DNA from 2 places in the Paenibacillus sp. FSL K6-2441 genome. Region 2 is predicted to be linked to the other one. Evidence: riboswitches for the same ligand, from Rfam matches in the RefSeq annotation. Region 2 holds a riboswitch; the other holds the start of a gene.
What was found. A riboswitch is a leader RNA that binds a small molecule or an ion and turns the genes downstream of it on or off. The one in region 2 is predicted to bind S-adenosylmethionine.
Positions count from the first base shown of each region.

Region 1: another riboswitch for S-adenosylmethionine. It lies ahead of NSQ80_RS17125 (methionine ABC transporter ATP-binding protein); the one in region 2 lies ahead of metA (homoserine O-succinyltransferase).

Region 1 is NZ_CP150174.1:3,700,641-3,715,970, reverse strand. It holds gene NSQ80_RS17155 (polysaccharide biosynthesis protein) at 1-368, shown strand, start outside; gene NSQ80_RS17150 (DUF2515 family protein) at 772-2,070, opposite strand; gene NSQ80_RS17145 (thioredoxin family protein) at 2,218-2,586, shown strand; gene NSQ80_RS17140 (heme A synthase) at 2,735-3,730, shown strand; gene NSQ80_RS17135 (UbiD family decarboxylase) at 3,905-5,671, shown strand; gene NSQ80_RS17130 (Cthe_2314 family HEPN domain-containing protein) at 5,686-6,402, shown strand; SAM riboswitch class I at 6,530-6,687, shown strand; gene NSQ80_RS17125 (methionine ABC transporter ATP-binding protein) at 7,001-8,014, shown strand; gene NSQ80_RS17120 (methionine ABC transporter permease) at 8,014-8,682, shown strand; gene NSQ80_RS17115 (MetQ/NlpA family ABC transporter substrate-binding protein) at 8,743-9,624, shown strand; gene NSQ80_RS17110 (SDR family oxidoreductase) at 10,024-10,797, shown strand; gene NSQ80_RS17105 (NifU family protein) at 10,903-11,148, opposite strand; gene NSQ80_RS17100 (YuzB family protein) at 11,227-11,460, shown strand; gene mqnE (aminofutalosine synthase MqnE) at 11,483-12,589, opposite strand; gene NSQ80_RS17090 (iron-sulfur cluster assembly accessory protein) at 12,785-13,141, shown strand; gene NSQ80_RS17085 (AI-2E family transporter) at 13,186-14,379, opposite strand; gene NSQ80_RS17080 (hypothetical protein) at 14,550-14,774, opposite strand; gene NSQ80_RS17075 (YheC/YheD family protein) at 14,971-15,330, shown strand, end outside.
Region 2 is NZ_CP150174.1:1,476,716-1,492,045, reverse strand. It holds gene mqnC (cyclic dehypoxanthinyl futalosine synthase) at 1-284, opposite strand, end outside; gene NSQ80_RS06480 (IS110 family transposase) at 690-1,934, shown strand; gene NSQ80_RS06475 (aminotransferase class I/II-fold pyridoxal phosphate-dependent enzyme) at 2,289-3,452, opposite strand; gene NSQ80_RS06470 (aminotransferase class I/II-fold pyridoxal phosphate-dependent enzyme) at 3,449-4,639, opposite strand; gene metA (homoserine O-succinyltransferase) at 4,657-5,592, opposite strand; SAM riboswitch class I at 5,713-5,842, opposite strand; gene corA (magnesium/cobalt transporter CorA) at 6,332-7,267, shown strand; gene NSQ80_RS06455 (HRDC domain-containing protein) at 7,896-8,906, opposite strand; gene NSQ80_RS06450 (DUF3055 domain-containing protein) at 9,147-9,449, shown strand; gene NSQ80_RS06445 (5'-3' exonuclease H3TH domain-containing protein) at 9,566-10,447, opposite strand; gene NSQ80_RS06440 (arsenate reductase family protein) at 10,485-10,847, opposite strand; gene NSQ80_RS06435 (RluA family pseudouridine synthase) at 10,874-11,839, opposite strand; gene NSQ80_RS06430 (cob(I)yrinic acid a,c-diamide adenosyltransferase) at 11,836-12,402, opposite strand; gene NSQ80_RS06425 (aspartyl-phosphate phosphatase Spo0E family protein) at 12,537-12,755, opposite strand; gene NSQ80_RS06420 (aminotransferase class I/II-fold pyridoxal phosphate-dependent enzyme) at 12,961-14,169, opposite strand; gene NSQ80_RS06415 (Lrp/AsnC family transcriptional regulator) at 14,183-14,683, opposite strand; gene NSQ80_RS06410 (spore coat protein) at 14,827-15,213, opposite strand; gene NSQ80_RS06405 (hypothetical protein) at 15,240-15,330, opposite strand, start outside.

The sequences.
Region 1 (15,330 bases), 2.2 Mb from region 2:
TCGCCACCGGACTCTGCTTCTTTGTCATCACGCTGCTGAACGTTCGGGCGATGAAGCAAATCGTGCCGTTCTCGCTCATGGGCAGCCGCTGGGGCGGTTTCCTGGTGACGGTCGTGGTGTTGTCCGGTGTCGGCTACGGCCTGAACCAGGCCGGAATTCAAATGGTGGACCTGATGCCGGCGCGGGTCGCCTTCTTCCTGACCTGCTGTATCGTTGGCGTGGCAGTAGTCGCACTTTACCCAGTGCTGCTCATCCTGCTGCGCGTCGTCCGGAAGGACGAGCTGGCTAGCTACCCAGCCCCCCTCCGCAAAATCCTCTCCCCGCTCATGCGCCTGCAACACGGCGGCCGAGATCGTCAAGTTCAGTGAGGAAGAAGTACGTCGGGGATGCTTTGATGTAGCTTTTGCACGATTATCCCATTGGCTCAGGAAAGCTAGAAGTGCGAGGGGATGCCACACGCGGTTGCAGAGGGGCGGGCGGTAGGTTGATGGGTAAAGCTCGGCTAACTAAGGTATCCTGCGTGAGCGCTTTTGCATGATTATCCCTTTGGTTAAGGAAAGGTGGAAGGTACGAGGGGATGCCTCATGTGGTTGCAGTGGGGTGAGCGGCAGGGCGTTGGGTAAAATGTATATTCACTTGTGTTGCTTTTGAGTTACCTGATCATACGGGATAATGGTGAAAAAGAGCTGGCAAGGGAGGTCCCTCGGGGGGAGGAGGGTAGACGAAGACGGGAGCGGGGGTGACGTTCAACTCAACCTCAACCCCGGTCAGTCAATGCTCCTCCACCGCATCGTGCACAAATGCGGTGGTGAGGATGCCGTTCCTGTGCGAGCGGCTGATGTCGCACAGGAACGGCGCCTTTGGCGCGCTGATGTCGTCCAGCGCGCGGGTGTCTTTGAGCCAGTCCTCCCTAGAGATTGGCTCGTAGGCGGTGTCGCCCCAAGCGCTGAGCAGCTTGGGGCTGTAGAGACGCTGGCCCGGCGGCAGCGTCTCCTGGGCGAGAAGCTCTGACCCCTGTACCTTGGCGGTCAGAGCTTCTTCTAAATTGGCCGTGAACAGTTCCGGCCAATAGTCCGCCCGCGAGCCGCTGTGCGGCACGCTCGCGGCGAAGCGCTCCGCGCCGCTGCGCACGGTGCGGTAGCCCATCAGCATCGCGTACAGGCTCTTGCCTAACGCGATGCGGGCCTGCAGGCTGCCGAAGTCGGAGACGGTGCGCCCCGCAAGGCGGCGCATTTTACCCCCGGCAGCCCCGTCCACTCCCGCCGCTTCGCTCAGCGGGAACACCACCTGGTTTAATCCAGCCAGGCTGAACAGGCGGAAGTTCATTTTTTCCGTGACATGCTTCTGGAAGTAAGGATGGCGCACCACGCGTTTCTCAATATAATTCTGCTCGTTGATGATGAGTCCGACGGTCAGCAAGGCGCTGCCGCGGTCGATCCAAAACCGCTCCCAAAACGGCCGCATAAAACGGGAAACGTGAAAATACGGCAGCAAGTGGAACCGGCTGGCTCCGAACTCCCGGCTAATCATGTACAGTCTAAGCTGCGGATAAGCGTCCTGAAAAATCAGGGCGTTGCAACGTTCCAGAAACCGATACGTGAGCCGTTTCTCTTCGGCATCAATCACATCAGCCATTCGGCTGCTGTGCAGGTCTGTCATGTTCCAGCCGGCGTTTCGCGAGACCATATGCGCGAGGAAAGCCCAGTGCAGCTCCGGGCAAGCTTGATAGCAGGCGAGATAAGCCGCCGTCCGGCTGATGTTGTTCGCACCGGCCAAACGGGTTTCCTCAGCGATTGCTTCGGCCAACTGCAAATCCTCGGCGCTGTAATCTTCACCTGCTGACGCCGTCCGAGCGGCCGCAGTGCGCCGCAGCAACTCCTCGATCTCGCTGATGACCGTACGGGCGGCCGCTTCGTTCCAGCCCAAATCAACCGTCTCTTTCCGCAATTCAGAAGAATCGGAAAGCACGGCGGTTTTGTTTTTGAGCATGGTTGAGATTGCGGCGGGCAGGCTGGACATCCATCTTCTCAGGTTGACAGCCTTCCCATTGTCTTGGCGGTGGTCCCCCATGGATTCCGCCTCCCTTCTACCTTAGATCGAGCGTCCGAATATTTGGCGGCCGGCTAGGCATAATACGATCTAGTATGTCCAAAAAGATTGACTTCCACTCCCGCTTCTGGTTGACTAGAAGTATCCTGATGAAAGGAAGGATCATCCATGAAAAAAATTACGTCCCCCGCGGAATTTCAAGTCAGCATTCAATCCAGCAACTTAATCGTAGCGGTCTTTAAAGCCGACTGGTGCTCGGATTGTAAATTCATAGATCCGTTTATGCCTGAGGTTGAGGCGAAATACGAAGGTCGACTGACGTTGATTGAGGTCGATGTGGACCAAGTTGGCGAGGTCAGCCAGGAGCAAAACATTCTCGGTATCCCCAGCTTTGTCGCCTATACCGACGGCCGCGAGCTGGTTCGGTTCGTGAACAAACTCCGCAAATCCCGTGAGGAAATTGAGGATTTCCTGAACAAGGCGTTGGATGTGTATCATACGCTCCATGACACGCCGGAAACCCGGGATACGTTATAATCCAAAAATCAAACGCCATTATATTCATCACACCGCCGCAGGGAAATCCCTTGCGGCGGTGTCGATTTTTCAACATTTTCTATGAAAGTGGTTACTTGATCGGTTATAATGAAAAGGATTAGCGATTAACTTAAAGGTGTGAACCGTTTTGCATACGAAATCTTTAAAATGGCTCAGTTACGCCTCTTGTTTTGTCATGTTCCTGGCGACGCTTGGGGGCAGCGTTGTGACCAAAACGGAATCAGGACTCGGCTGCGGCAATGATTGGCCGCTCTGTCACGGGAAGTTTGTCCCGGCTCATACGCTCGCTTCCATGATCGAATATTCTCACCGGGCAGTCAGCGGGGCGGCCGGTTTGTTTTCTTTGGCGGCGTTTGTCGCGTTTTGGATGTATCGGAAGAACCGCAAGGATCTGCAGTTGTATTCCTTGATGGCCTTAGTTTTTGTCATGGTACAGGCCGTGATGGGAGCGATGGCGGTCATTTACCCTACGTCGTCCGCCGTTATGGCGCTGCATTTCGGGTTCTCGTTGATCGCATTCGCCAGCTCGATCATGCTGGTTCTAGGCGTTCGCGAGGAAGAACGCGGACAAGCTGACCGCAGCGCGGGGCGCCGTCCGCAGGACCCTATGCGCCCATCTGGTTCGGCAGCCCGCGTGTCTAAAGCGTTCCGCAATCTGACCTGGTTTGCGACGGGCTATACGTATATCGTCGTTTATCTCGGTGCCTATGTCAGCCATACGGACTCGGCGGGCGGATGCAGCGGCTGGCCGCTATGTAACGGTCAGCTCATTCCCGGATTATCCGGCGGAGAAGGGATCGCCTTTATTCACCGGGTTGCGGCCGCTCTGTTGCTGGTCGTGATCGCAACGGTTGGCCATTTTGCCTTCCGCAAGCATCCGGAACTGCCGGACATCCGCAAGCTGGGCGTTGCTGCAACGGTGCTGGTGATCGTTCAAGTGTTGACCGGGGCGACCATCGCGCTGACGTTAAACAATTACCACGTTTATCTCTTCGCTTCGCTGGCCCATATTATCGTGTTGGCCTCCTTGTTTGGGGTCTTGTGCTATTTAAGCGTCCGAACCTGGCAGTTGAGCCGAACAGCCAAGGAGGCACAGGCTGCGCCGGCTGACAAAGCCGTTTAACTGGCACTTCTTGACGTCCGGCTTCGGCGTGACTTCCGCGATTACGTCGGGATTGTCATGAATCTGTAGAATGACAGGGCCTCCCGAGGAGTGTGAGGTAAGGTATACTTTTGTCTATAGTGTAAAGTGATGCAACGACCGGGTGATGACCCGGTCTTTTAGGAGGATCAGGAGATGAGCTACAAGAACCTGCGTCAATGGATCGATGCACTGCAAAAAGAAAACGACCTGGCGATCATCGATGTGCCGGTTGATCCTTACCTGGAGTTGGCCGAAATTCACCGGCGGGTCATTGACGACGGCGGCCCGGCTTTGCTGTTTACCAATGTCAAAGGTACGCCTTTCCCCGTGGCAACGAATCTGTTCGGAACGCCTCGCCGGGTGGAGATGGCCTTTGGTCCCCGGCCTGAACAGCTTGCTAACCAACTGGTTGACGCGATACATAAACTGCTGCCGCCGACACCTAAAGCGATTTGGAATGAGCGCGGGCTAATCCGCGACGTACTGAAGGTCGGCATGAGAACGGTATCCAAAAAAGACGCCCCCATTCTGGACGTCTGCCGAACGGAAGCGCCGCTGAAGGACCTGCCGAAGGTGACCAGCTGGCAGAAGGACGGTGGCCCGTTTATTACACTGCCGCTTGTATATACGGAAAATCCGCTGCAGCCAAAAGAAAACAATCTGGGGATGTACCGGATCCAATTGTATGATGACCAAACTACCGGCGTGCACTGGCAAATCCAAAAAGGCGGAGGGTTCCACTACCATGAGGCGGAGAAACGCGGCGAGCCGTTGCCGGTATCCGTGTTCCTGGGCGGACCTCCAGCCATGATCGCCTCGGCGATCTCGCCGGTGCCTGAGCATCTGTCCGAGATGCTGGTCGCTTCCTTCATTCTCGGCGAGAAGCTGCCGATGGCTGAAAACCCGCTGGGCGGCCACCGCATTCCGGCCGAATCGGAATTCGCCATCTTTGGGCTGGTGCCTCCGCATGAACGCCGACTCGAAGGTCCCTTCGGCGACCACTTTGGATATTATTCCTTGCAGCATGAATTCCCGGTGCTGCACGTCGGACATATGTGGCATCGGAAGGATGCTATCTACCCGGCGACGATCGTCGGTAAACCGCGTCAGGAGGATTATTATCTAGGCGATTTCCTGCAAAAGCTGCTGTCGCCAGCCTTCCCGATCGTAATGCCGAATGTGCGCTCGCTATGGACGTATGCGGAGAGCGGGTTCCATGCGCTGAGCTCGGCGGTCGTCCGTGAGAGCTATTCCCGCGAAGCGCTGGTGTCCGCCTTCCGCATTCTGGGTGAAGGCCAGCTCTCGCTGACCAAATTCCTCATGCTGACGGACAAGCTGATTGATCTCGCAGATTTCCGTCTGCTGCTGAAGACGGTGCTGGAACGTTTTGATCCGCGCACGGATCTGTTCATTCTAAACAACACCTCGCATGATACGCTGGATTATACCGGCCATAAGCTGAACCACGGCAGTAAGGCGATTCTGATCGGCGTAGGCGAGCCGATGCGCGAGCTGCCCCGGGCGTACGAAGAAGGTGAAATCGCGGAAATCGATGCGATCCAAGTTTTTCATGACGGATGTCTTGTCGTTTCTGGTGCATCCTATGAGGACGAGCCGGAGCTTGCTGAGCGTCTGCTGGGCCGTCTTCGCGAACGCGGGACCGCTTGGCCGCTTGTGGTATTGGTGGATAACGCCGAAGCGGCGGCCCATGATCAAACGGCGTTCCTGTGGACGGTGTTTACGCGGTTTAATCCGGCCAGCGACATTTACGCGGCTTCCGAGGTGCGTCAGCATCATCTGTCCTACAGTTTGCCGCTGGTCATTGATGCCCGCATGAAGCCGGGTTATCCGGATGAGCTGTTCCCGCAAGAGGATATCGTGTCCTTGGTGGATCAGCGTTGGAAATCCTACTTTCTGTGAAAAGGGGAATGCCTATGCTGCGAAGCTTGCTTGGGGAGCCGCCTCGCCAAAACGAGGGGCGGTTGGCCGAAACGATCAGCGCGATGACGCAGACCGTGAGGCTGCTGCAGAAGGAAATCAAGGAGCATCAAGACCCTACGCATGATTTCCGCAAGCTGGAGATTTGGGTGCACGGCTTGATCACTTCGTTGGATGAGCTCGAACAATGCTTATATGCCGCCACCTTTTTTCGCAAAAAGGTACATACCGAATTCGTTGAAGACATGGATCCGGTTGAACGGGCGGATTATGCAAGATATGTGTATTTTTACAAGGACGGATTCATTCGCGTGTTCTCGGCGCTGGACAAGCTCGGGACGGTGCTCAATGAGCTGTTTGATTTGAACACATCGAAGGTGAAGTCGCGTTTCTCTTATTTTACCGTGCTGCGCCAATTTGCTGCTTTGAAGACTCACACCGAGCTGGGGAACCGGTTGAACGCGATTAAAGAGACGTACCGGGAAGCGCTAGGCGTGTTGCGGCGCCGAAGAAATACGGAGATTCACTACATGAACTCGGAGATGAAGGACGACTTGTGGCAACGGCATCAAGCGTTGTTCGGAAAGGTCGCTCTGGAGGACTTGGATCAGCATATCCGTGAGCTTGAGCAGGGATACCAAATGGTTTGCGAAACCTATTTCACGGTTTTTGACTACATCAATCATAGATGGAAAAAAATTACGGCGATCTAACCCGATCGCCATTCTTATTTTTCCTCTTTACAAAACGAACAAAACTCATTATACTCATCAATAGTTTTACATGACAGGTTAACAACGATGTAATCTCGCAAATGACTCTTTTAATTTCATATTTTATTTCTTATCGAGAGAGGCGGAGGGAAAGGCCCGATGAAGCCCAGCAACCGATTCGCCCGTGAAATGATTTGCAGGATGTAGCGCACTCGTCACGGCGGAATGTCATGGTGCTAATTCCTTCAAAACCGATGTGATTTACTCGGTTTTGGCAGATGAGAAGGCATTGTCTTTACGTAAAGAGAGCCCTTTGAATCTGTTAGGGCTCTTTTTCTTTAAGATATCAGAAAGTATAAACTTCGGAGCATTGGCATCCTGATATCGCAAGACAAACTTCCGCTAAACGCGGTCTGTCTACTTTGAATGTACGTCGATAGACGTTTTTCTTAAGATATCAGAAAGTATAAACTTCGGGGCATTGGCATCCTGATATCGCAAGACAAACTTCCGCTAAACGCGGTCTGTCTACTTTGAATGTACGTCGATAGACGTTTTTCTTATATTTACGCCATGCTAGGAACAGGAGGTTAGCCGATTGATTGAACTTAAGGGCATTACGAAAATCTATCGCACCAAAAAAACGGCGACCCCCGCACTGTCCGGATTAAATCTGAGCGTTCGCAAAGGGGAAATCTTCGGCGTCATCGGTCATTCCGGTGCCGGCAAGAGCACGTTGATCCGCTGCATCAATTTGCTGGAGCGCCCGACCGAAGGTGAGGTGTGGGTCGGCGGGGTTGAGCTGACGAAGCTCGGTAAGCGTGAGCTGCAGCAGCAGCGCCGCAAGATCGGCATGATTTTTCAACATTTCAACCTGCTGTCATCGGCTACCGTTTATGATAATATCGCATTTCCGCTGACGCTGATCGGAACGCCGAAGGCGGCCATCGCGGAGAAGGTCAATGAGCTGCTGGCTCTCGTCGGCTTGGAGGAGCATCGTCACAAGTATCCGGCGCAGCTCTCCGGTGGTCAGAAGCAGCGCGTCGGCATCGCCCGGGCCTTGGCCAGCGAACCGGATGTGCTGCTGTGCGACGAGGCCACTTCGGCGCTGGATCCACAGACGACGGATTCCATCCTGAAGCTGCTGCTGGACATCAACAAGCGGTTCCAGCTGACGATCCTGCTGATTACGCACGAGATGCATGTCATCCAAAGCATCTGCGACCGTGTGGCGGTTATTCACCAAGGAGGCATCGTGGAAGAGGGGCCGGTGACGGAGGTGTTCCTGAAGCCGAAACATCCGGTGACCCGGGAGTTTATCCACCGGGAGTCAGGGGACGAAGGCTTGAAGCTGGCGACTTCGGTTCCGCATCCTGCGTGGGCGAAGCTGGTGAAAATCACGTTCCTGGGAGCGAAAACCTACGAATCGGTGTTGTCCCAGGTCGTTCGGGAAACCGGCGTCAACTTTGCCATCCTGCAAGGCACGATCTCAGCGATTAAGGATATCCCGTACGGTCAACTGACCGTATCGTTTGAAGGCGAAGATGACCAGGTGGAGCGCACGCTGTCGCTCCTGCGGGAACGCGACCTTGACGTGGAGGTGATCGAATAATGCGTGGATTGGATCTCGGAACCATCGATTGGGCAGAGATGGGTGTGGCCACGCTGGACACCCTAAAGATGATGGGTTTTGCAACCTTGTTTACTTTCTTGATCGGGCTTCCGCTCGGGGTGTTGCTGTACACCTTCTCGCGTTCTCAATCCTTGGTATTAGGATGGGTTTACCGGATAATTTCGCTAATTGTTAACATCCTTCGCTCGGTTCCGTTCATTATCTTGATCGTTGCGTTAATTCCGGTTACGCGGGCGATCATGGGCGTATCCACCGGTGTGGAGGGGACGATTCCGCCGCTGGTGATCGGGGCAGCCCCGTTCTTCGCCCGGTTGGTGGAAACGGCGCTGCGCGAGGTGGATCGCGGAGTGATCGAAGCTTCCCAAGCGATGGGCGCTTCCTCGTTCCAGATCATTCGCAAGGTGCTGCTGCCGGAATCGCTGCCCGGCCTGATCGCGGGCATGACGATTACCGTAGTCACGCTGGTGTCCTATACCGCCATGTCGGGCATGGTCGGCGGCGGTGGTCTCGGTGACCTGGCGATCCGTTACGGGTATTACCGGTACGAGACGGGAATCATGATCGTTTCGGTGATTTTTATGGTCATTCTGGTGCAGGTGCTGCAAATGCTGGGTGACCGCTTGGTGATTTATTTTACGCGGAAATAAGGAAACTTAAATATATAGAAGCATCCTTATTCAAAAAACCTTTAAGGGGGAGAACCTGCAATGAAAAAATGGACTTTATCTTTGTTAACGCTCGTATTGGTACTGGTACTGGCTGCTTGCGGCAGCAATAACGCCGCCAATAACGGGGCAGCAGGTAACACGGCTGGCGAAACGTCGGCAGCTGAAGGGAACGCCGCAGATACGGGGAACCAAACCGCAGCCGAGCCAGTGAAGCTGGTTGTAGGTGCGACCGTGCCTCATGCTGACATCTTGAAATTTATTGCACCGAAGCTGAAGGAAGAAGGCGTTGAGCTGGAAGTTAAAGAATTCACCGATTATGTGCAACCCAACGTACAGCTGTATGAAAAAGAGTTGGATGCGAACTACTTCCAACATCAGCCTTACCTGGACGAACAAAATGCCCAAAACGGCTTTGATCTCGTTCCGGTTGTAGGGGTTCACGTTGAACCGTTTGGCGCTTACTCCAACAAATACAAATCCGCTGACGAGCTTCCGGACGGCGCTACAATCGCGATCCCGAACGACCCAACCAACGGCGGCCGCGCGTTGCTGTTGCTGCAGAAGCAAGGCTTGATCAAACTGAAGGATGACGCTGGAATCACAGCAACGGCTAAAGACATCGTAGAAAATCCGAAAAACCTGAAATTCAAAGAAACGGATGCAGCTATGCTGCCTCGTCTGCTGCCTGAAGTGGATCTGGCGCTGATCAATACGAACTTCGCGCTGGAAGCGAAGCTGAATCCGACGAAGGATGCTTTGTTCATCGAGGATAAAGATTCGCCATACACGAACCTTCTGGTAGCTCGCCCGGACAATAAAGATTCCGAAGCGATCCAGAAGCTGGCGAAGGCGCTGACTTCCGACGAAGTCCGCACGTTCATCAACGACACCTATGATGGTGCTTTGGTACCGGTATTCTAAGTAGCAAGAAGCAGAAATGTCCCGTTGCGTGTGCAGCGGGATTTTTTTGTTTTCCTGCCAGTTTGAAGCGTCCATTGCATCTCAACTGTAAAACTGCAGTTCATTTTCGGCAAATCGCCCGATTTATGGCCTGTGAAATGTAAAAGTGCATTCGATTGGAGGCAATTTGGCCCCAAAAGACGCTTCTGACGGGAAATCAACTGTACTTTTGCATTTGAAAGCTTAATGTCAGGGCATTTTGGTGAAAATCAACTGCACTTTTGCATTTAAAGAGCGCTGTTTCGTCGTGGAGCATGGGGGGAGCGCAAAAGAACGGGATAGAACGCCGCGGCGGTTTGTGGGAATCCTTTAAATCTTTTATACTTAAAGGAACAGCACCTGGGAGGAGGAGAAGGAACGTTGCATGGCAAAGTTGCCTTAATTACCGGGAGCGCCAAAGGCCTCGGGAAGAAAACAGCGCTGACGCTGGCAGAACAAGGCTGCCATATCGCGCTGAATTACGTACATAGCAAAGCGGAAGCGCTCTCCCTCCAATCGGACATCGAGCGCCTGGGCGTCCGCTGCATCGCAGTGCAAGCCGACGTTTCGCGCCGGGAGCAAATCGAGGACCTGGCCCGTCAAGTGAACGAGCAGCTCGGCACGATTGACATCCTGGTCAACAACGCCGGACCGTTTATCCGCGAACGCAAGCTGTTTGCCGACTACAGCCAGAGTGAAGTGCTGGCCATGATCGAAGGGAATTTGGTGGGCAGTCTGCTGCTGGATCATCTTGTGCTGCCGGGGATGCGGGAGAAACGATGGGGGCGGATCATCCATTTTGGATTTGGTCATGCCGCTGAATCGCGCGCCTGGCCGCATCGGGCGGTCTATGCCGCGGCCAAAACCGGGCTGGTGTCCTTTACGAAGACGCTGGCCGTCGAGGAAGCCCCATACGGCATCACCGTCAATATGGTTTGCCCCGGCGACATTCGCGGGAGTCAGAAAGAGATGTCGATACATGAAGTTCGGGGGCTCCGCGATGGGGAGACGCCGCTGGGGCGTCCCGGAAGCGGGGAGGATATCGCCCGCGTCATTGCGTTTTTGTGCCATTCGGACTCGGATTTCATCACTGGCAATATCATGGACATCTCCGGCGGACTCGACCCGATCCGTCCGTGGATCAAGCCTTCTTAAGCGGGTCTGTCAGACCCAACAAAAAAACCCGGCCTTCCGACATCTTGCCGGAGCCGGGTTTGTTTAAACCCTCCTGCTGAAGAGCGATCATTCATGGATTGCGAATTAAAATACTTGTACGACCTCTTCTACGCCTTCCACTTCTTCAAACAGAGCGCGTTCGATCCCTGCTTTGAGGGTGATCGTGGAGCTTGGGCAGCTGCCGCAGGCACCCATCAATTTCAGTTTCACGATGCCGTCTTCTACGTCGACGAGTTCGACGTCGCCACCGTCACGTTGCAGGAAAGGCCGCAGTTTGTCCAATACTTCCAATACTTCATCATACAATTTATCTTGTACGTTTTCACTCATTGTTTTCAACTCCTTTCTTGCCTTATTATATTACAAAAAGTCAAAAATTTAAATGCTTCTTCATGGGGAGGACGGAAGATGAAACCGATCCTTGAATATTGTACGAATAATGCCAGTTTAGGTACGGACGAAGCGATTTGGAAAGTGAAGGAGCAAGTCGATTGCGATATCTATGAATACGGCTGCCTCACCGCTTGCGGCACGTGTTATTTGTTTCCGTACGTGCTGGTTGACGGCGAGCAGGTGGAGGGGGAAGATGCCGACCAGTTAGCCGAACGAATCCTGCAAAAAATTAGGGAGACCCATCCGTAACGAAAGGTTCCCCCTGACGAAATTATTCGTAGACCCGAAGCTCGTTGTAGAACGTATCCCGTTCAACCGGAATGCGCCCGGCCCCTTTGACGAGCCAGATCAGCTCTTTTAACGTCAATCCTTCCGGGGTTTGCGCGCCTGCCGCATGGCTGATTTGCTCCTTCAGGATCGTGCCGTGTACGTCCGAGGCCCCAAAGGTTAAGGCCACCTGCGTCAGCTGGACGCCGATATTGATAAAGTAAGCTTTGATGTGCTGAATGTTATCCAGCATCAAGCGGCTGATCGCGATCGTCTTGAGGTCCTCGAAGGCCGAATTGCGGCGCATGATGCTGGCGTTCTTGTTTCGCGGCTGCATGGACAACGGGATAAACACCTGGAACCCGCCGGTTTCGTCCTGCAGATCGCGGATTTGCATCATATGGCGGATGCGATCCTCATAGGATTCGATAGAGCCGTAGAGCATCGTGGTTGGGGTCTTCATTCCCAGCCGGTGCGCCGTCCGATGGACGTCCAGATATTGGTCAACGTTGGCTTTCTCGACCTTCATCTTTTCCCGATATTGGTCGGACAAGATTTCCGCGCCGCCGCCGGTTAAGGATTCGAGGCCGGCTTCCTGCAGTTGCATCAGCACTTCCTTCGTGCTCAGGCCGCTGAGCCGGGTGAAGAATTCGATCTCCGCCGCCGTATACGCCTTGATGGTCACATGCGGGAAATTCTCTTTCAGCGCTTTGAGCGAGTCCACGTAATATTGGAACGGTACGTGGTTGTTGTGCCCGCCTACGATATGGAACTCACGGACGCCCGGAGTGATGTGCTGCTTCACGTAAGCGACCATTTCCTCCCCGGAAAGCGTATAAGCCCCTTCTTCTCCTTGATCCTTGCGGAAGCTGCAAAACGCACAGTGAGATTCGCAGACGTTCGTGAAGTAGAGGCTCATATTTTCGATAAAATATACCTTTTTCCCGTTCTTACGCAGGTTAACTTCATTCGCTAATTGCCCGATCGTCAATATATCATTGCTTTCATATAGATAGACACCGTCTTCGAGGTTGAGACGTTCGCCTTGGCGGACTTTGTCCACAATTTCGGCCATTCTCTTGTCGGTGTTTGGGGTGACTACAGTGAACATGACGTTCCCTCCGTTTCCAATTACATGAAATGCCTCGTATCCTAACAGTATGAATTACCTACCTATTATAAACCTCACATTCCAAGCGGGCAATAAGCCTAGGGCGAAGATTAAAGATTGGCAACTAGAAAAATCACAGTTGTTGAGCGATTGGAGGAGAAGGAGTATAATTTTTCGTAAAGGAGTGAGTGCATAATGATTAATATCAGCGACAGCGCCCTGGCGCGGATTAAAGATATGATAGCCCAAGAAGAAACACCCAATATGTTCCTGCGTGTCGGAGTGAATCCCGGCGGCTGCAGCGGCTTCTCCTACGGGATGGGCCTTGATGATCAGGAGAGCGAACAGGATGTCTATATGGACATCAAGGGGCTGAAGGTCGTCGTAGATAAGGACAGCATCCGTTATCTGAACGGCCTGGAGATCGACTTCAAGGAATCCGGCTTGAGCGGCGGCTTCACCATCCACAACCCGAACGCCATCGCCACCTGCGGATGCGGTCAATCGTTCCGCTTTAAGGACGAGGAAGGCGCGCCGCAACCTTGCGATTGATTGGAAAATAATAAGGGACTCTTCCATCTGGAAGAGTCCTTTTTTCATGGTTGCGTTTCAGCTGGAGGCTCGCGAAGGTCAAGCTGATCAGGGGCAGGCGCATCCGGCTCCTCATACAAATGGGACCGCCGTTCGAACCATTGGAACAGATGGGTGAAAATTACTTTCAGCACAGCGTAGCCCGGCACGGCGAGAATCACGCCCAGGACGCCAAACAGATTGCCGGCGGTGAGGATCACGAAGATGATCGTGATCGGGTGAATGCGCAGCGTCTTGCCCATGATTTGCGGCGAAATGAACTTGCCTTCAACGAGCTGGACAACCGTCCAGACGACGATCAGCTTCAGCAGCATGATCGGCGAGGTGACGATGGCCACAATGATCGCCGGAGTAATCGCGATAGCCGGCCCGAGATACGGGACGACGCTCGTGAACGAAGCGATGATCGCCAGCGTCAGCGAATAATCCAGGCCGATGATCACGAAGCCGACATACATCAGCGCCCCGATGCAGAAGCTGACGATGATTTGCCCGCGGATATAAGAGCTAATTTGGCTGTTCATCTCGGTCATCACATGGTGCGTTTGTTCACGGAAGCGAACGGGCACGTAACGCAGGATGAACTCCGGCAGCTTCTTGCCGTCCTTTAACAGATAAAATAAGATGAACGGCATGGTGATGATCGCCAGGACGACGTTCTTGACGGCTCCAAGGAATCCGCCGATGCCGGACCAGGCGTTGTTCAACAAAGCGGTCCCTCGCTCCGACAGCGTGTTGGACAGGTCGTCCAGATTAAAGTCGGTCGACTCTTGGACCTGATGGAAGAAGTTGCTGCCGATCAAGCTTTCGAACTGCCGCTGCACCTCAGACGTATATCTTGGTAAATTTTCGATCAAACTCAGAATCTGTGCCTGAACCAACGGGATAACGGTCATAATGAGCACCGTGAGGATCCCCGCGATCAACAAATATAACCCGGTAATCGTGTATACCCGGCGAATGCGCTTCGTTTCCAGCCAATCCACCAGCGGGTTGAGCAGATAATAGATCGCTCCGGTGAGCAGAATCGGGAGCAAGACGGTTTTGAACAGCACCGTAATGGGTTTGAACACAAACGGAATATGGGCGAACACCAGAATATTCAAGCCAATCAGCAAGACGACGAGCAAAAACACTACGAAACGGTTATTTAGAAAAAACCTTTTGAATCGGTCCCCCCAAGGTTGCGTACTTCCCATGCCAATAGAACCTCCTGTATCTTTCTACTATCCCAAGTAACGATAATTTCTATGTAGTAATACGCAGAAATGGGTTTTGGTTCCCATCTTTTTTATGGAAAAAAGCCCGGATGCCATCCGCAAGCGATGCTCCGAGCTTTTCCTGTGCGGTCAGGCACTCCCGACTTGCTTTAGAAAAATTGACGATTCACCATCATGACGACCATACAGGCCGCTGCCAGAGAAAAGACGATACAGCCGATGCCGAGACCCTTACGCGTTGTCCTGGCCATTTTGATGCCCGTGAGGAACAATGCGACGGTAATGCCGGCCAGCACCAACGACATGGCGATCATGGCAAACCAATAGAGGACCTCGAACAGAGCTGCCTCAAATGAAGAACCCTCTGTATTCAAAGCTTGTGAACTCTCCTTCCTCTGCTAGTCATAGACTAACGTCTCCCCTTAATATACGCGAAATCCCTCGCTTTGCATAGAAAGAGCCTGCCTGACAGCCTTACCGGAGAAAGGGCTTAAGCCTTGGACAATCATCCAAGAATACGAATCTACAAATGAGTACTATACCGTATAGTGAGAGGAAGGGGATGGTGTCATGGCGGGGAGACAATTGGCCAATAAGTGGCTCAAGACCGAAGCGCTTCTCAGCAACGCGGTCGTGGCCGCCCACATACCGCAAACCCGATTGTACAGTGCCGATTCGTTAAGGAGCATGCTGCATCAGTTCGGCATGGTCGTCATTAAACCCCTCCGCGGCGGCGGAGGTTATGGTGTGATTAAGGTAACTTACGCAGGCGGAGTTTATGCTTATACCTATTTGTCCCGAACACGCGCGTTTTCCAGCTTTGAGGCGATGTTTCGTTCCTTAAACCGAGTGAAGGTCGGACGTAAGTATATGATCCAGCAAGGTATTCATTTGGCCCGCATCGCCGGGCGCCCGATCGACTATCGCGTG
Region 2 (15,330 bases):
ATTTTTTGAAAAATCACTTCGTCCGGAAGCACATACCCTTCCTCAGAACCTGGCCGGCGGTAAAAAGCACAGAACCGGCAATATACGTCACAAATGTTCGTATAGTTGATGTTCCGTCCGATCACAAACGTCGTGATCGGTTCGGGATGCTTGCGCTCCATCAAAATGTTGGCGGTATGCCCGATCTTCTCCACTTCGTCAGATTCGAACAACCGGATCGTATCCTCCAAATCCAGGCGTCCGCCCTGCAGCGCTTTGTTTAATATATCATCGATTGCAGTCATATCACTGCCTCCTCGTATAGTATCTTTAAAAAGCTCTTTTAGGTTCATTTCCATCCCCCCGGGGGATGGAAAACAGCCTCCAAATTTCCAGCTTGTTCTTTGAAAATTCCATCAGGGACTGGACTTTCCGGTATGCCTCTGGACAATGGAACGTAGGGTCCATTCGGGGAAATCCTTCTGCCTCCAGTAGCATCGTCTACTCCTTAAGTCTGTTTCTCCGGTACGCGTCTGAGCTTCTTACCCGCTGGCTGTTCCCTTCGGCATCCCATGCCCGGTTTTAGCAGATCCGGGGCAGCTCATGGCCCGAAGTGTGTCCTCATACGCGAGGGTGATAGATCTGCGCGTGCGCCGGAGGCATCCCGGAGCGTCCATTCCCTGAATCCCTAGCGAAAGGAGGAATTTCACTTGAAGCTTTTTGTCGGTATTGACGTGAGCTCGCAAGAGCTCGAAGCGTGTTTCATGAACGCTGACGGTGACAAGCTTGAGACACTCACCGTCAAAAACAATTTGAATGGCGCCTCGCACTTGCGTGACCAAATCGTCGCTGCAGCGAACAAGTTGGCCGTCACCGAGATTCACATCGGCTTGGAAGCCACTTCCGTCTACAGCTGGCACCCTGCCATGTACCTGCATCAGGATCCAGCGCTTCGAGAGCGCAAGGCCAAGGTGTTCACCTTGAACCCCAAGCTCATCAGCAAGTTCAGAGAAGCCTATGCGGATATGGACAAGACCGACCGGCTCGACGCCTGGGTCATTGCGGATCGCCTGCGCTTCGGCCGCCTGACGACCACCATCGTCATGCAGGAGCAGTATGTCGCCCTTCAACGCCTCACGCGCATGCGTTTCCACTTGGTCCATAACTTGGCTCGCGAGAAGCAGTACTTCTTGCAGAACCTGTTCTACAAGTGCAATGCGTTTACAACCGAGGTCGACAGCTCCGTGTTTGGCCATGCGCTCATGGAGATGCTCTCCGAGAAGTTCAGCCTCGATGACATCGCCGAGATGGACGTGGCCGATCTGGCCGACTATCTGCGGGACAAGGGACGCAATCGTTTCCCCGATCCCGAGCGGGTCGCCCGCTGCATTCAGCAAGCTGCCCGCGCCTCCTATCGGCTGTCCAAGGTCGTGGAGGATTCGATTGACCTGGTGCTCGGCACCTCCATCGAATCCATCCGCAGCATCCAGAAGCAGCTCAAGGATCTCGACAAAGCGATCGAGCGGGTCCTCGACGGCATTCAAGGCGCTCAGTGCTTGCTGTCAGTGCCCGGCATCGGCAAAGTCTATGCAGCCGGTCTGCTCGGCGAACTCGGCGATATTGAACGGTTCAAGGATCAAGCCGCCGTCGCCAAGTACGCGGGTCTGACGTGGCGCAGGCACCAGTCCGGCGTCTTCGAGGCGGAGGACACCGCCCGCATCAAATCCGGCAACCGATTCCTGCGCTACTACCTCGTTGAAGCTGCCAACTCGGTTAGGATGCGCGATGAAGAATTCGGTGAATATTACCGGAAGAAGTATCACGAAGTGCCCAAGAATCAACACAAACGCGCCCTCGTCTTAACGGCAAGAAAACTCGTGCGTCTGGTCGATGTGCTGCTACGCAGCGGCCAACTCTACACGCCTCGAAGGAAGGTGAATAGCGCCAAGGATTAACGCCTCCTTTGCCTTAGTCCTTCACGAATTCCCAGTAAAAATCTGGTATCTGACATGGTTTTTGGCTGGGTTTGGTTTGATGCGCCCTTTTTTCGTGACTCCGCGCTCAACAGGCACGGGAAATTTCCAATTCGATTAAATCAACAGCTTGACATCATACCGCTGGACTTAGAACAAATAAATGAATCCCAGGCGATACCTGAAAATTTAAAATGTTAATTCAATCGTAACACAGTCCGCCCAGGAAAAACAGCACCCAATCACGGCGCAGACGCCGAAGAAACGGTGACACATACAGAGGAAAATGCCAAAAAGGCCGCATACCGCGGCCTTTTTATCCGTTCACGAGCCTATTCAGCTATTTGCAAGCGCCTCGTCCAAATCGGCAAGCAAATCGTCGATGTCCTCCAGCCCGACGGAGAAACGCAGCAGCCCGTCGGTAATGCCCCGCTCGCCGCGAACTTCCGGCGGCATCGAGGCATGCGACATCATCGCCGGGTAAGAGAGGATGCTCTCGACGGCACCCAGGCTGACCGCAACGAGCGGCAGCTTCACCCGATTCAGCACCCGCTTGGCCCGCTCGCCTGAACCAACGTCGAAGGAGACCACCGCGCCATAACCGGTGGATTGCTTCTCCTGAACCTCGCGGCCGGGGTGATCCGGCAAGCCAGGATAATACACGGCCGCGATGTCGCTCCGGCGGCTCAGCCAGTCGGCCAGCTTGCGCGCGCTCACTTCGCTGTGCGCCATCCGCGCCCCCAGCGTCTTCATGCCGCGCATCAGCAGCCATGAATCCTGCGCGCCAAGGACGGTGCCCAGCCCGTTCTGCACATATTTCAGTTGACGGGCCAATTCTTCCGTCCGGGCCACCGCCAGGCCGGCCAACACGTCGCTGTGTCCGCCGAGGAATTTCGTTGCGCTGTGCAGGACGATATCTGTCCCCAGCTCAATCGGGCGCTGGTAATACGGCGTCATAAACGTATTGTCCACGATGCTAAGCAACCCATTTTCTCGCGCCCACGCGGAGATTTCCGCGATATCGGTGATTTTTAACGTAGGATTGGACGGCGTTTCCATATAGACGGCTTTCGTGTTGGCTTTCAAAGCCGCCTTTACCTGCTCCGGCTGCGTCATATCGACGAACGTCGTTTCGATGTTCATCCGGGTTAAAATATTGGACAGCAGACGATAGGTCCCGCCGTACACATCTTCGGTCACGATAATATGATCGCCGGCCGAGAGCAGCATCAGCGTTGTGGAAATGGCGGCCATCCCGCTGGCAAACGCGAAGCCTTGGACCCCGCCTTCCAATACCGCAATGTAATCCTCCAGCGCCTGCCGCGTCGGATTGCCGGAACGACTGTAATCGTGCTGCGGCGGATTAAAAATATCGTGATGATGGAACGTCGACGCCTGATAAATCGGTACACTGGACGCGCCGGTAGCCTCGTCCACCTCGCTGCCGAAGTGAATCAGCTTCGTTTCAAATTTGTTTTCCCGTTTCTCCTGCCCGCTCATGCGCCTTGTCCCCCTTCGACTTCCTGCCGCGCCGCTTCCAGTGCATTACTCAGGTCCGCAATCAAATCATCAACGTGCTCGATGCCAACGGAGAACCGCAGCAACCGATCATCCACGCCCACCGCATTGCGGATCTCCTCCGGAATGTCAGCATGCGTCTGCACTGCAGGATACGTCATCAGCGATTCCACGCCGCCGAGACTTTCGGCAAATGCAATCAGATTTAGATTGCGCAGCACCGGCTCTACGTACCGAGCATCCGTTACTTTGAAGGAGAAGATCCCCGTATTGCCGCTCGACTGCTTCCGTTGCGTCGCGTACCCTGGGTGATCCTCCAATCCCGGGTGGAATACCTCGGCTACCTGTGGATGTGTCTGCAGGAATTTGGCGATCGCCAGCGCGTTGCTTTCGTGCCGCTCCATCCGCAGCGCCAGCGTCTTCATTCCGCGCATCAGCTGATAAGAATCGGACGGGCTGAGCACCGCCCCAATCGAGTTGTGCAGGATCGCCATCTCCTGAGACAGCTCCTCGCCTTTGGTGATGATCAGACCGGCCAGGACATCGTTATGGCCGCCCAAGTATTTTGTCGCGCTGTGAACAACGATGTCCGCACCAAGCTCAATTGGCCGCTGGAAATACGGCGTCATCAGCGTATTGTCGACGATCGTCAGCAAGCCATGGGACCGCGCCCATGTCGATACCGCTTCAAGATCGGTGATCATCATCAGCGGATTGGTTGGCGTCTCAATAATAACCGCCTTTGTATTCTCTTGACGTACACGTTCGAGTGCATCCAAATCGTTCGTATCCACATAAGTTGCGGTTACGCCAAATTTGGACATGATCCGCTCCAGCAAACGGTATGTGCCTCCGTAAAGATCCAACGATACGATGAGATGGTCGCCTTGAGAAAATAACGTAAATACCGTCTGCAGCGCGGCCATCCCGGAGCTACAGGCAAACCCGGCATCGCCGGATTCCAGAGCGGCCGCTGCGTCTTCCAGCACTTTGCGGGTAGGGCTTTTCGTACGGATATAATCGAAGCCCGTGCTTTGCCCCAGACGCGGATGCCGAAACGCCGTGGCTTGATAAATCGGATAATTTACCGCGCCTGTGACCGGTTCTTCGACCGATCCGATTTGTGCCAATCTACTCTCGATGAGCCATTCCTTGTTTCTCTCCCCCACCTGCAATCCCTCCACTTTTAGATCTCATATACAAAATCGGCCGTTTGATCGATATCGTACGGTGTTTCTTGATACACATAGTAGTTTAACCAATTGGAAAATAATAAGTTTGCATGGGCACGCCACGAAGAACGCGGGGTGCGAGTCGGATCGTTATTCGGGAAATAGTTTACCGGCAGATCGATTTCCAAGCCTTTGGCAACATCCCGGTCATATTCCCATTTGAGCGAATCCGGATCGTATTCGGAGTGCCCGGTCACGAAGATCTGTTTACCGTCGCGGGTGGCGACCAAATAAATGCCGGCTTCCTCCGATTCCGCCAGAATCTGCAGTTCCGGCACCCGTTCGATGTCCGAGCGTTCCACGTCCGTATGACGAGAATGCGGCACTTGGAACACTTCATCAAACCCACGCAGCAGCTTTACCTTCGGATCGTTGACCGTGTGGGAGAAGACACCAAAGCACTTTTTCGCCAGTGGAACTTTACGAACGCCATAGTGGTAATACAATCCGGCCTGCGAGGCCCAACAGATGTGCATGGTCGAAGTGACATGGGTTTTGGACCACTCGAAGATTTCCTTCAACTCTTCCCAGTAGTTCACTTCTTCAAAATCCAACTGCTCGACCGGTGCCCCTGTCACGATCATGCCGTCAAAGCGGCGATTACGAATATCGCCAAACGTTTTGTAGAACATCTCCAGATGCTCTGCGGACGTATTTTTTGAGGTATGCGTGCTCGGATGTAGCAGGACGATTTCCACCTGAAGCGGCGTGTTCCCCAGCAAACGTAAGATTTGTGTCTCCGTCGTTTCCTTGGTTGGCATCAGGTTCAGAATCGCGATCCGCAGCGGGCGAATGTCCTGATGGTATGCACGGCTTTCATCCATCACAAAGATGTTTTCGTTGGCCAACACGTCCTTGGCCGGTAAATGGTCCGGTACTTTAATCGGCATGTGGTTTCACTCCTTTAATCGTAGCGTCATCCTTAATTCATCATCCGTTTCGAGGGGCCGTTTATACAAAAATGACCTCTCTCACGGGGAGAAAGGTCATTACGTATTCGGTATGCGCCTCTCTCATCTCTCAGAAGCCGTCCAGCGTTCGAAACGGACGGTCCTGCAAGAATTAGCACCGCTGCGATGGGTTTCATCGCCGGTTGCCGGGTATCATCGGGCTAGTCCCTCCACCTGCTCTTGATAAGATTTCGCTGTATTTAGTTATTTTCGGGGGCCTGGGCCATCGCCCGTACTCCCTGACATTCACTTTAAAGTATCCGATGGTATTCCGTCAAGAACTCTGCGAGAAAAATCACACGGTGTTCATGGACCGCTTGAATCCAGTGCACATAGTATACTTTTGGGTTGAAACATTTCATTCGCTGGCGTTATACTAGACAAGTGCCTTTAGGCCCAGACGGGCCTAGGGTTTGACGCATATTCATGTAACCTGATCATAGCGAGGTGAAACCGAGAATGGAAGGCGACCCGAGTCCGCAGAGGAACACCCAGGTCAAACAATTGCATAGGAAACCGACCCGCTGGGTACCTGCGGAACGTAAAGGGCACTTTCGTTTCCCGGTATTTGCATAAACGCCTTTTTGACCGTTGCCGGGCGAACCCGCGGTTGGTCCCTTTCCTATGCTGCAACAAGAGCATCCCAGGCCTTCAGGCCCGGGGAAAGGAGTGAAAGCATATGAAAATCCGTCATGTTCTAGCCGGCGTATTTACCCCCGTAGAGGACGTGGAGTTGACAACCACCCCTCCGGAAGAAGGCTTCTATTGGATCGACGCGGGCGTGGATGACCTTGCCCTGCTGCAGCCTTTATTTTCACTGCACGATCTGGCTGTGGAGGACTGCTTAAGCGAAGAAGAGCAACGTCCGAAGATCGAAACCTACGACAACCACTATTTCATCGTCGTGAACAGCATTCGGTATGATGACGAGGAAATTTTCCTGCGTGCATTGAACATTTTCTTGGGACGACATTATATCATTACAGTTACTAAACAGAAAATCAACGAGCTGCGTGCGGTGAAGCCGATCCTGTGGGAGCAAGAGGTCAGCGAGCCCGACCGGTTCCTGTACCTGCTGGTCGACCTGGTGGTTGATAACTACTTCACCGTCGGCGATCGGATTGAAGTGAAGATCGAGAAGCTGGAAGAAGACATCCTGATGCATACCAAACGTTCGCACCTGAACGAAATCATCGGGCTGCGAAGTGAAATTTTGTGGCTAAAGAAAGTGCTGGGTCCGCAGAAGGAAGTCATCAACATTTTGAACAAGAAAGACCTTCGTCTGATCGACGACCAACTGCAAAAATACTTCAGCGACATCTACGAAAACGCCGTGAAGATCTCCGAGAACTTCGACACGTTCCGCGAGCTCGTCGGCAACTTACGCGAGGCCTATCAGGCCGCCATCGCCAACCGCGCCAACGAAATCATGCGCGTGTTCACCGCGATTACGACGATCTTCATCCCGCTGACGCTGATCACCGGGATCTACGGGATGAACTTCGACTATATGCCGGAGACCCATTCGAAGTACGGCTACTTTATCGTCCTTGGCATCATGGCCGTGCTCGGCCTCGGCATGTACTACATCTTCCGGAAGAGAGATTGGATATAGAAAGTAAGGCCAACACGGGCTGGAGTCCGCGTTGGCCTTTTTGGTTGGGCGAGACGTTTGCTAGGAAGCCTAACCCTTTGAAGGTGCGAGATGTGTGTGCGCGGGCGTTAGGCTGACGCTTGATAATGCGCCGTTTAAGTTGCGGCTTTGGCCATTTGAGAACGGCAAGACGTATTGCACTAGCCCCTTGTTGGACGTGCGCCTGAATCCCCCTGACCGTTTAAATTAGGCGAGTCGAGCGTGAACTGCAAAAGTGCAGTTATTTTGCCGCGATCCCCCCCTAAATCGACTCTTAACTGCAAAAGTGCAGTCTTTTTTCGATAAATGGGCTGCTTTCCGCAAAATCTCCCGAAATGAACTGTACTTTTACAGTTAAAATGCATTTTGGCGGCATTTTCGGCCGGATCAACTGCACTTTTACAGTTCATCCGGCCGTCGGCGGTCAAACACTTCGAAATTCCCTCATTACCTGCTGCATTTGCGACTCTTGCGAGTAGCAACACGTACCACTCTTACGGCACCAACAGTCACTACCGCACTACTGCACTTACCACTCATCCCCCAACTTACTACCCTTACCGCACTACCACACTTACCGCCTTACTGCCCAAAAGCATCCCTTGCCGCCTCAACCCGCGTGCCGGGCGTTCTCGCGCTGGCGGCGGTACCGGATGCGGATCAGGCGCAGTCGCTCGTACAGCGTATCGAGGTTGCCGCTGCCGCCTTCACTGGCTTCGGGCCCGTACACCTTTTGCAGAACCGGTTTCAGGAGCGTGTCCCCCAGCTCTTCGTAAGCTTTCCATACGGCCTGCTGCTCCGCTTCGGGCATGGCCTCAAGTTCGGCACTCACCAAATCCTCGGTGTTGTAGCCCTCCTTCTCCAAGCTTTCCAGCAGCTCCACCGCATCCCGCCGCTCGATGCCCGTACGGGCGCAAATATCCTCTACCTTAAGCCCTGCGGCCAAGGCTTCGAGCACCGCTCGACGGACGTTGAACTTTTCCATTTCCGCCCGGTATTTCACTTCCTTCTGCTTATACAGCCAAGTACGGAAAACCTCGTCGTCGATTTCCTGCTCGACCCAATCCAGCGGGAACCCGCGTTTCCGCTCGGCCGCCCGAGTGATCTCCAGCAGCTCGGCGCCATATTCGCCGGCCTTGTTCTCACCAACGCCCGGCAGCTGCAACAGCTCATCCACGGTCTGCGGCAGAAATACGCTGATCATCCGCAGCAACCGATTGCTGGCAATTAAGTAAGGCGCTTTGCGCTCAGACGAAGCTTTTCTCCGACGCCAGGCCGTCAACTCGTTGTATACCGGTTCATTGCTGTTTAATTCGCTATAGCAAAACAGCTTCTGCGCCGCCATCCCCCGTCCGGTTAACGCTTCCTTCTCGTCCCAGATTCCCTCCATTATGGGGCGAAACCCCTCGCCTAGCTTGGCGGCCAATCGATGGCGGTAAATATGAAGCATCTCCGACCATGAAGCCCCTTCGTACCAAAGGTCCTCCTGCTCACTGTCTGCTGTCACCTCATTCCAGCCCATCCGCCAAACGCCGTCCTCCTCTCCAATCCACACCTGGGCCCCCCGAATCATGGCCCCGCCGTCCTTCTTCTCCAGACTGTTCAAAAATACAACCCGCATCAACCTGTCCCTCCTTGAAAAATTTTCAGTTACGAAGGAGTCATTTCATCTTTTTGCGCAAAACAAAAAGCACCTCTTCTGCGAAATTCGCAAAAGAGGTGCTTCCTCCAAACGTAACCTGTTATCCCTAATAATACCATAATCAACCAAGCTGTCAATGCATAGGAATCATTTTCCCATTGTCTTCCGTTTTCCGGTATAATAACTAGAGACATTCCGAAATAAGGGAGGCATTACAGGATGAGCGACCCGCATCAAGAGCTTGATTTCCTGTCCGACAGTACCGAAAACACTTCGACCCGGTTCGTCACGTTCATCGGCGGATCGCTGAAGCGTTATGACCTGGCGGTCACCACAACCAATCGTTTCTATGGGAAGAAGCTGGTCACCGACCTGCACAACGGCCGTACGGCCATTCTTGGCACCGACGACCTGGAGGAGGAAGGGTACCTCGAACATATTTATAACCTGAACGAGGAGGAAGGCACCGAACTGCGCACCTTTCTGTACCAGGTATTAGGTGAACCGTACTTCACGGATTAAAGTTGTACGCAAAACCGCAAAAACAGCAACCTGCGTAATGGACCGTATTGCTCTTATTCACCTATTTCCCGGCAATTTCTCGGTGCAACGGACTCCATTGACCTTAATGGCCACTTTTAAACGACACCCATCCAGGCGCTGATGCTGGCCATCTCCAGTTCCTCGAACTTGGAGATTACCTGCGCCGGATTCAGCTCAAACCGGCAGGTCTCTACATCGCATTCCAGCTCAATGTCACAGCGGATCTTGGCCAGCTGCCGCGAGAGATGCAGCATGTCGAGATCCGCTTCGATTTTGGCCCGGACCGATTTGGACAACTGGTCCAGATTGGCCAGGATGCCTTCCACCGAGCCGTGCTCCTGCACGAGCTTCAAGGCGGTTTTCTCGCCGATGCCGCGCACGCCCGGATAGTTGTCGCTCGTATCCCCCATCAAACCCTTCAGGTCCACGATCTGTTCAGGCCTTAATTGCTTCTCCTCCATCAAGGCCTCCGGCGTATACACCATGTAGTTGCCGTGGCCTTTTTTCATGATGATTACGCTTGTCCGCTCGCTGACCAGCTGCAGCATATCGTGATCGCCCGTCAGCACCAGCACGTCCATCTCCTGACCAAAGCGAGCTGCCAGCGTTCCGATGCAATCGTCCGCCTCATAACCCGGTGAGCTGATGTTCGGAATCCCCAAGCTGTCCATCACCTCGCGAATCATGGAGAACTGCGGAATCAGACCCTCTGGCGCGTCCGCACGATTTCCTTTGTAATCGGCAAACTGCTCCGTCCGGAACGTCTTGCTGCCCAAATCCCAACAGCAGGCGATATGCGTCGGCCCAAACTTCTGCACCGCGTCCCAAAAATAACGCATAAACCCGTACACCGCATTGGTCGGAACGCCCGCTTTCGTCCGCCGGATATACCCGGTTGCGGCCGAAGCGTAATAGGCGCGGAACATTAACGCCATTCCGTCCACTAGCAGAATCGTATTTTTACTGCTTTGCGCCAAATCCACGATTCACCCAAGCCACCCTTCTCGTTCAAATTTATTGGCCCCAAGCCTGTACATAGGCTTCTTCCTTGTAACCGACAGTTACGGTCTTTCCGTCCGTCACGATCGGGCGCTTGATCAGCATGCCGTTCGAGGACAGCAACTGAAGCTGCTCCTCCCGCGACATCCCCGCCAGCTTGTCCTTTAAGCCCATTGTCTTGTATACCTCACCGCTCGTATTAAAAAACTTCTTCAATTCCAACCCGCTGAGTTCCACCAGCTTATCCAGTTCGGCAGCACTCGGCGGCGTTTCCTTGATATGATGCAGCTCCAGTTCATGCCCTTTGGCCTGCAGCGATTTAATTGCACTTCTACATGTCCCGCATTGCGGATAATGATAAACCTTCAGTTTGCTCACGTTCCTTATTCCTCCTTACCACTTTCCTAAAAACTCGCCCAACGCAGCATCGCTTCCAGCTTGAGCATATCCTCTGGCAGCTCTGACTTAAAGGTCAGCGCCTCACCGGTAAGCGGATGGCGGAAGCCAAGCTCTGAGGCGTGGAGCGCCTGTCGCCCGATCGCCGCATCTAAGCGGGCGATTCGTTCGCGTGCAGGTGCCGGCAGCTCCGCGAGCCCCGGCATTCCGTAGAACTTGTCGCCGATCAGCGGGTGGCCGATCGACGTCATATGCACGCGGATCTGATGCGTCCGTCCTGTACCGAGACGCAGCTCAACCCGAGCCCCGTCGCCGTAGGCTTCCGCGACCTTATAATAGGTCAACGCGGGATAGCCCGACGGGGTGACAATCCGGCGGTGAGGTTCGGCAGGATCGCGGTCGATCGGGCCGTCGATCGTTCCTTCCGGCACCGCCAGACAACCGTGCACCAGCGCCGTATATTTCTTGGTGACCTCACCGGCGATCAACTGCTCGGAAATATGCTGGTGCACGTAGGCATTTTTGGCGATGGCGATCAAGCCGCTCGTCTCCTGGTCCAGCCGGTGCACGGGGCGGAAGCGGAATTTCTCGCCTTTCTCCTGCCAATAATACACGACGCCGTTGGCCAGCGTCCCCGTGTAGTGACCATGCGTCGGATGCACGATCAATCCCGCCGCTTTATTGACGATCAGCAGCGCTTCATCCTCGTAGACGATATCAAACGGTATCGGCTCCGGCAGGATGTCGGTTGACGTTTCCTTTTCCAGCGAGACGCTCACCGTATCCCCGGCTTTCACCGGGACGCTGATGTATACCCGCTCCCCGTTCAGCATCACCCCGCGCTCGGTCAGCTTAATCCGCGACAGCAGCTTGCGGGAGATCCCCATCCGGCGTTGGAGCACGCTTTTGACCGTCCAACCGTCCTCCGCTGCAGGGACTTGATATTCAATCGGATCATAATATTCGGAACTCACTTCTTGCCAAACACCTTCCCGCTCCGCACGTATTCGATATCTGCCACCTGCTGGCGATGATTAGCCATGCGAGCCGCTGCAAAGAAATAGTCCGACAACCGGTTCAGATAGATCAGCACCTCGGCATTAATCTCCTTGACCCGGCTCAGCGTAACGACGCGGCGTTCGGCGCGCCGGCATACGGTCCGGCAAACGTGCAGGGCCGAAGCCAGCGGCGTTCCCCCAGGCAAAATAAACTTCTCAAGCGGCGGATTGTCCGCTTCGTAACGATCAATCCATGCTTCAAGCCGCTGTGCGAGCTCCGGCGTCACCTTGTAGCGGCTTTCCGACAGCTTGACGTAGGCGAGATCGGAGCCGCAATCAAACAACTCCTGCTGGATCTCCAGCAGCTGTTCACGAAGATCGCCAAACGTCACCTCGTCCGATAAACTGACTGCTTGTCCCACGAAACTATTCAGCTCATCGATCGAACCGTAGGCTTCAACCTGCGCATCATCTTTTGTTACTCGACCGCCGATGACCGTGGTTAGCCCTTGGTCGCCGGAACGCGTATAGATCGACATTCGTTTTTCCTCCCCGTGACATACTCTCGTACCATCTTACCATAAATCACAGCCCGGCTGGTCATGCAACTGCTGGAACCGCAAAAAGGAGACCCGCAAGGCGGATCTCCTTCAACTTCAAGGATCAAACAAGGTTAACGTCGAATGGATTTTGGAGTGGTTTTCATAGTTTTCATGAATTCATTAATTTTCAGGTCCAATAAGCTGCTGATTTCAATCACGATGTCCGATGTAAAGGATTTTTCTTGCAGAAATAGCCGTTCCATCTTGCTGCGAAGCAAGTGAATTTCATCCTCCAGCGTTACGGCTTGCGGTGAATGCGGCCGTTCCTCTTGATCCATGCACGGGCTCATGACGCGGCCATCAGTAAATAAAGCGTTATTGTAAGGCACGTTGTACTCACCGCACAAAAGAAATCCCTCCCTGAGAAACTAAAACCTTCTTCCAAAATCAAATTATACCATGTCCATTAAAATTAAAGCAATTAGAAAATGAAAGAATTGTTAATTAACCCCATTAACTCCATCTTCTCAGGTAGGTCTTAAGTAATTTGCAAAATCAGCCTTGCTTCAATTTAAGGACGAACTGCTCCATTCGATTTAACGCCTCGTTGAGCTGATTCACTCCTGTCGCATAGGAGCAACGTAAGAACCCTTCCCCGCCGGCGCCAAAGACATTCCCCGGAACCGCCGCCACCTTCGCCTCCAGCAGAAGGCGTTGGGCGAATTCCTCCGAGCTGAGTCCGGTAGACGCGATGCTAGGAAACGCATAGAACGCCCCTTGTGGCTCGTGACATTCCAGGCCGATGTCGCGCAAGCCCTGAACGATCAAGCGGCGACGCTGATTGTAGGATTCAACCATCTGGTCTTTCTCCTCCAGCCCGTTCTTCAGCGCCTCGAGCGCAGCCACTTGCCCCATAACCGGAGCGCACATCACCGTATATTGGTGAATTTTCAGCATGGCATAGATCAAGTCCGGGTGTCCGCATGCATAACCCATCCGCCAGCCGGTCATCGCAAACGCTTTGGAAAACCCATTAACCAGAATTGTCCGATCCTTCATTCCCGGAATCGAAGCAAAGCTAACGTGCTTCTGCCCATAGGTGAGCTCCGCATAAATCTCGTCGGAAATGACGATGAGATCGTTCTCCTCGACGATTTTGGCGATCGGTAGCCAATCTTCGTATGTCATGATGCCGCCCGTCGGATTGCTGGGATAATTTAAAATGAGAACCTTGGATTTGGGCGTAATCTTCGCTTTCAGGTCTTCGGCCTGGAGCTTGAAATCGTGCTTGGCGTAAGTCTCGATTTCGACGGGCACCCCTCCCCCGATCATGGCAATCGGCGAGTAGGAGATATAGCAAGGCACCGGGACGAGAATCTCATCGCCCGGTTCGATTAACGCCCGCAGCGCCAGATCAATCGCCTCACTGCCGCCCACAGTGACGAGGATTTCGTCTTTCGGGTCGTATTTCACCTGATAACTCGTGTACAAATATTCAGCGATCGCTTCCCGAAGCTCAGGCGTTCCCGCGTTGGACGTATAGCTCGTATACCCGCGTTCCAGGGAGTAAACGCATGCTTCCCGGACATGCCATGGGGTGATAAAATCCGGTTCGCCCACGCCTAACGTGATAATATCCTTGCTTCCGCTAGCCAAATCGAAGAAGCGGCGGATGCCGGAGGGTTGAATCTCGCGGACCCGCGGAGCCAAATACGATGTCATCGTTTTACTCGATTGCTCAGCACGCTGTGATTGAATACTCATAACATTACTTCCTTTACGGAGATATCAACAAACGGCGGTCTTCTTCGGGATCTTCGAAGATGATGCCGTCTTGCTTGTATTTTTTTAGAATAAAATGGGTCTTCGTCGACAACACCGACTCCAGGGTGGACAATTTGTCGGAGACAAAGCTCGCCACTTCCTTCAAGTTGCGGCCTTCGACTTCCACCAGCAGGTCATATGCGCCGGACATCAAAAATACCGATTTGACTTGGGGAAACAGGTATACCCGCTCCGCGATCGTATCGAAGCCGCGTCCCCGTTCGGGTGTAATTTGCACTTCGATTAACGCCGTCACCTTCTCGTCTTCCAGTGCACTTGAATTCACCACGGTCGCGTATTTGACGATCACGTGATCTTCCTCCAATTCACGGATCGCTTGCGCCACTTCCTCCGCCGTTGAGCCGACGAGCGTCGCCAGTAAGTTCGCATCCCGGCGGGCGTCCTCTTTGAGGAGGTCCAGCAGTTTGAGCTTTAATTCGCTTAGTTGTTTCATCCCTCATCCTCCAGCGATGCCCCGCAGCCCTTCATTTGAGCGGTCTGCAGAACAAATTTAATACTTATATTACATGAATTTTGGGCGTCTGCATAGAAAAACCGTCCACTCCAAGTAAGCTCTTGGATAGGACGGTTAGGCATTTAGATCGAATACGGCGGAAGTACATTAGGTTGATGCTCCTCCACGTTAGCCTGATGGGCATGGGGCGTCCAGCGGGAAGTTCGCCGTTCGGTAAACTGACGCAGCTCCTGCTGGGTTTTCTCTGCGTCTTGCAGCTTCTTGTCCAACAATTGGCGCGGTGCCGGTGCCGGCGCTGAGTAAATGCCTTGGTGCTTCATCAGTTCATACAGCGTTCCCTGCAATCGCAAGGTGCTGTTCGTCAACTCGGTAAACATCTGCCGTATGGCCGGACAGGACGACTCCGTCGTAGCGGTCGTATATTCTCGAACAGTACGGCGTAAATCGGCCAAAATCGATTTTAACAAATCGTTCTGGGGTAAGAGCTCGTGGATGTCCGTCTGATTCATCGGGATATTCCTCCTCGAAAGCAAAATTAATTTGGGGTTGAAGCCGGAGCCGCCATTTGATGCTGACGCAGCGCATCCGTTAACAGGTGCAGATGATGCTCATGGGCACGGATGTGC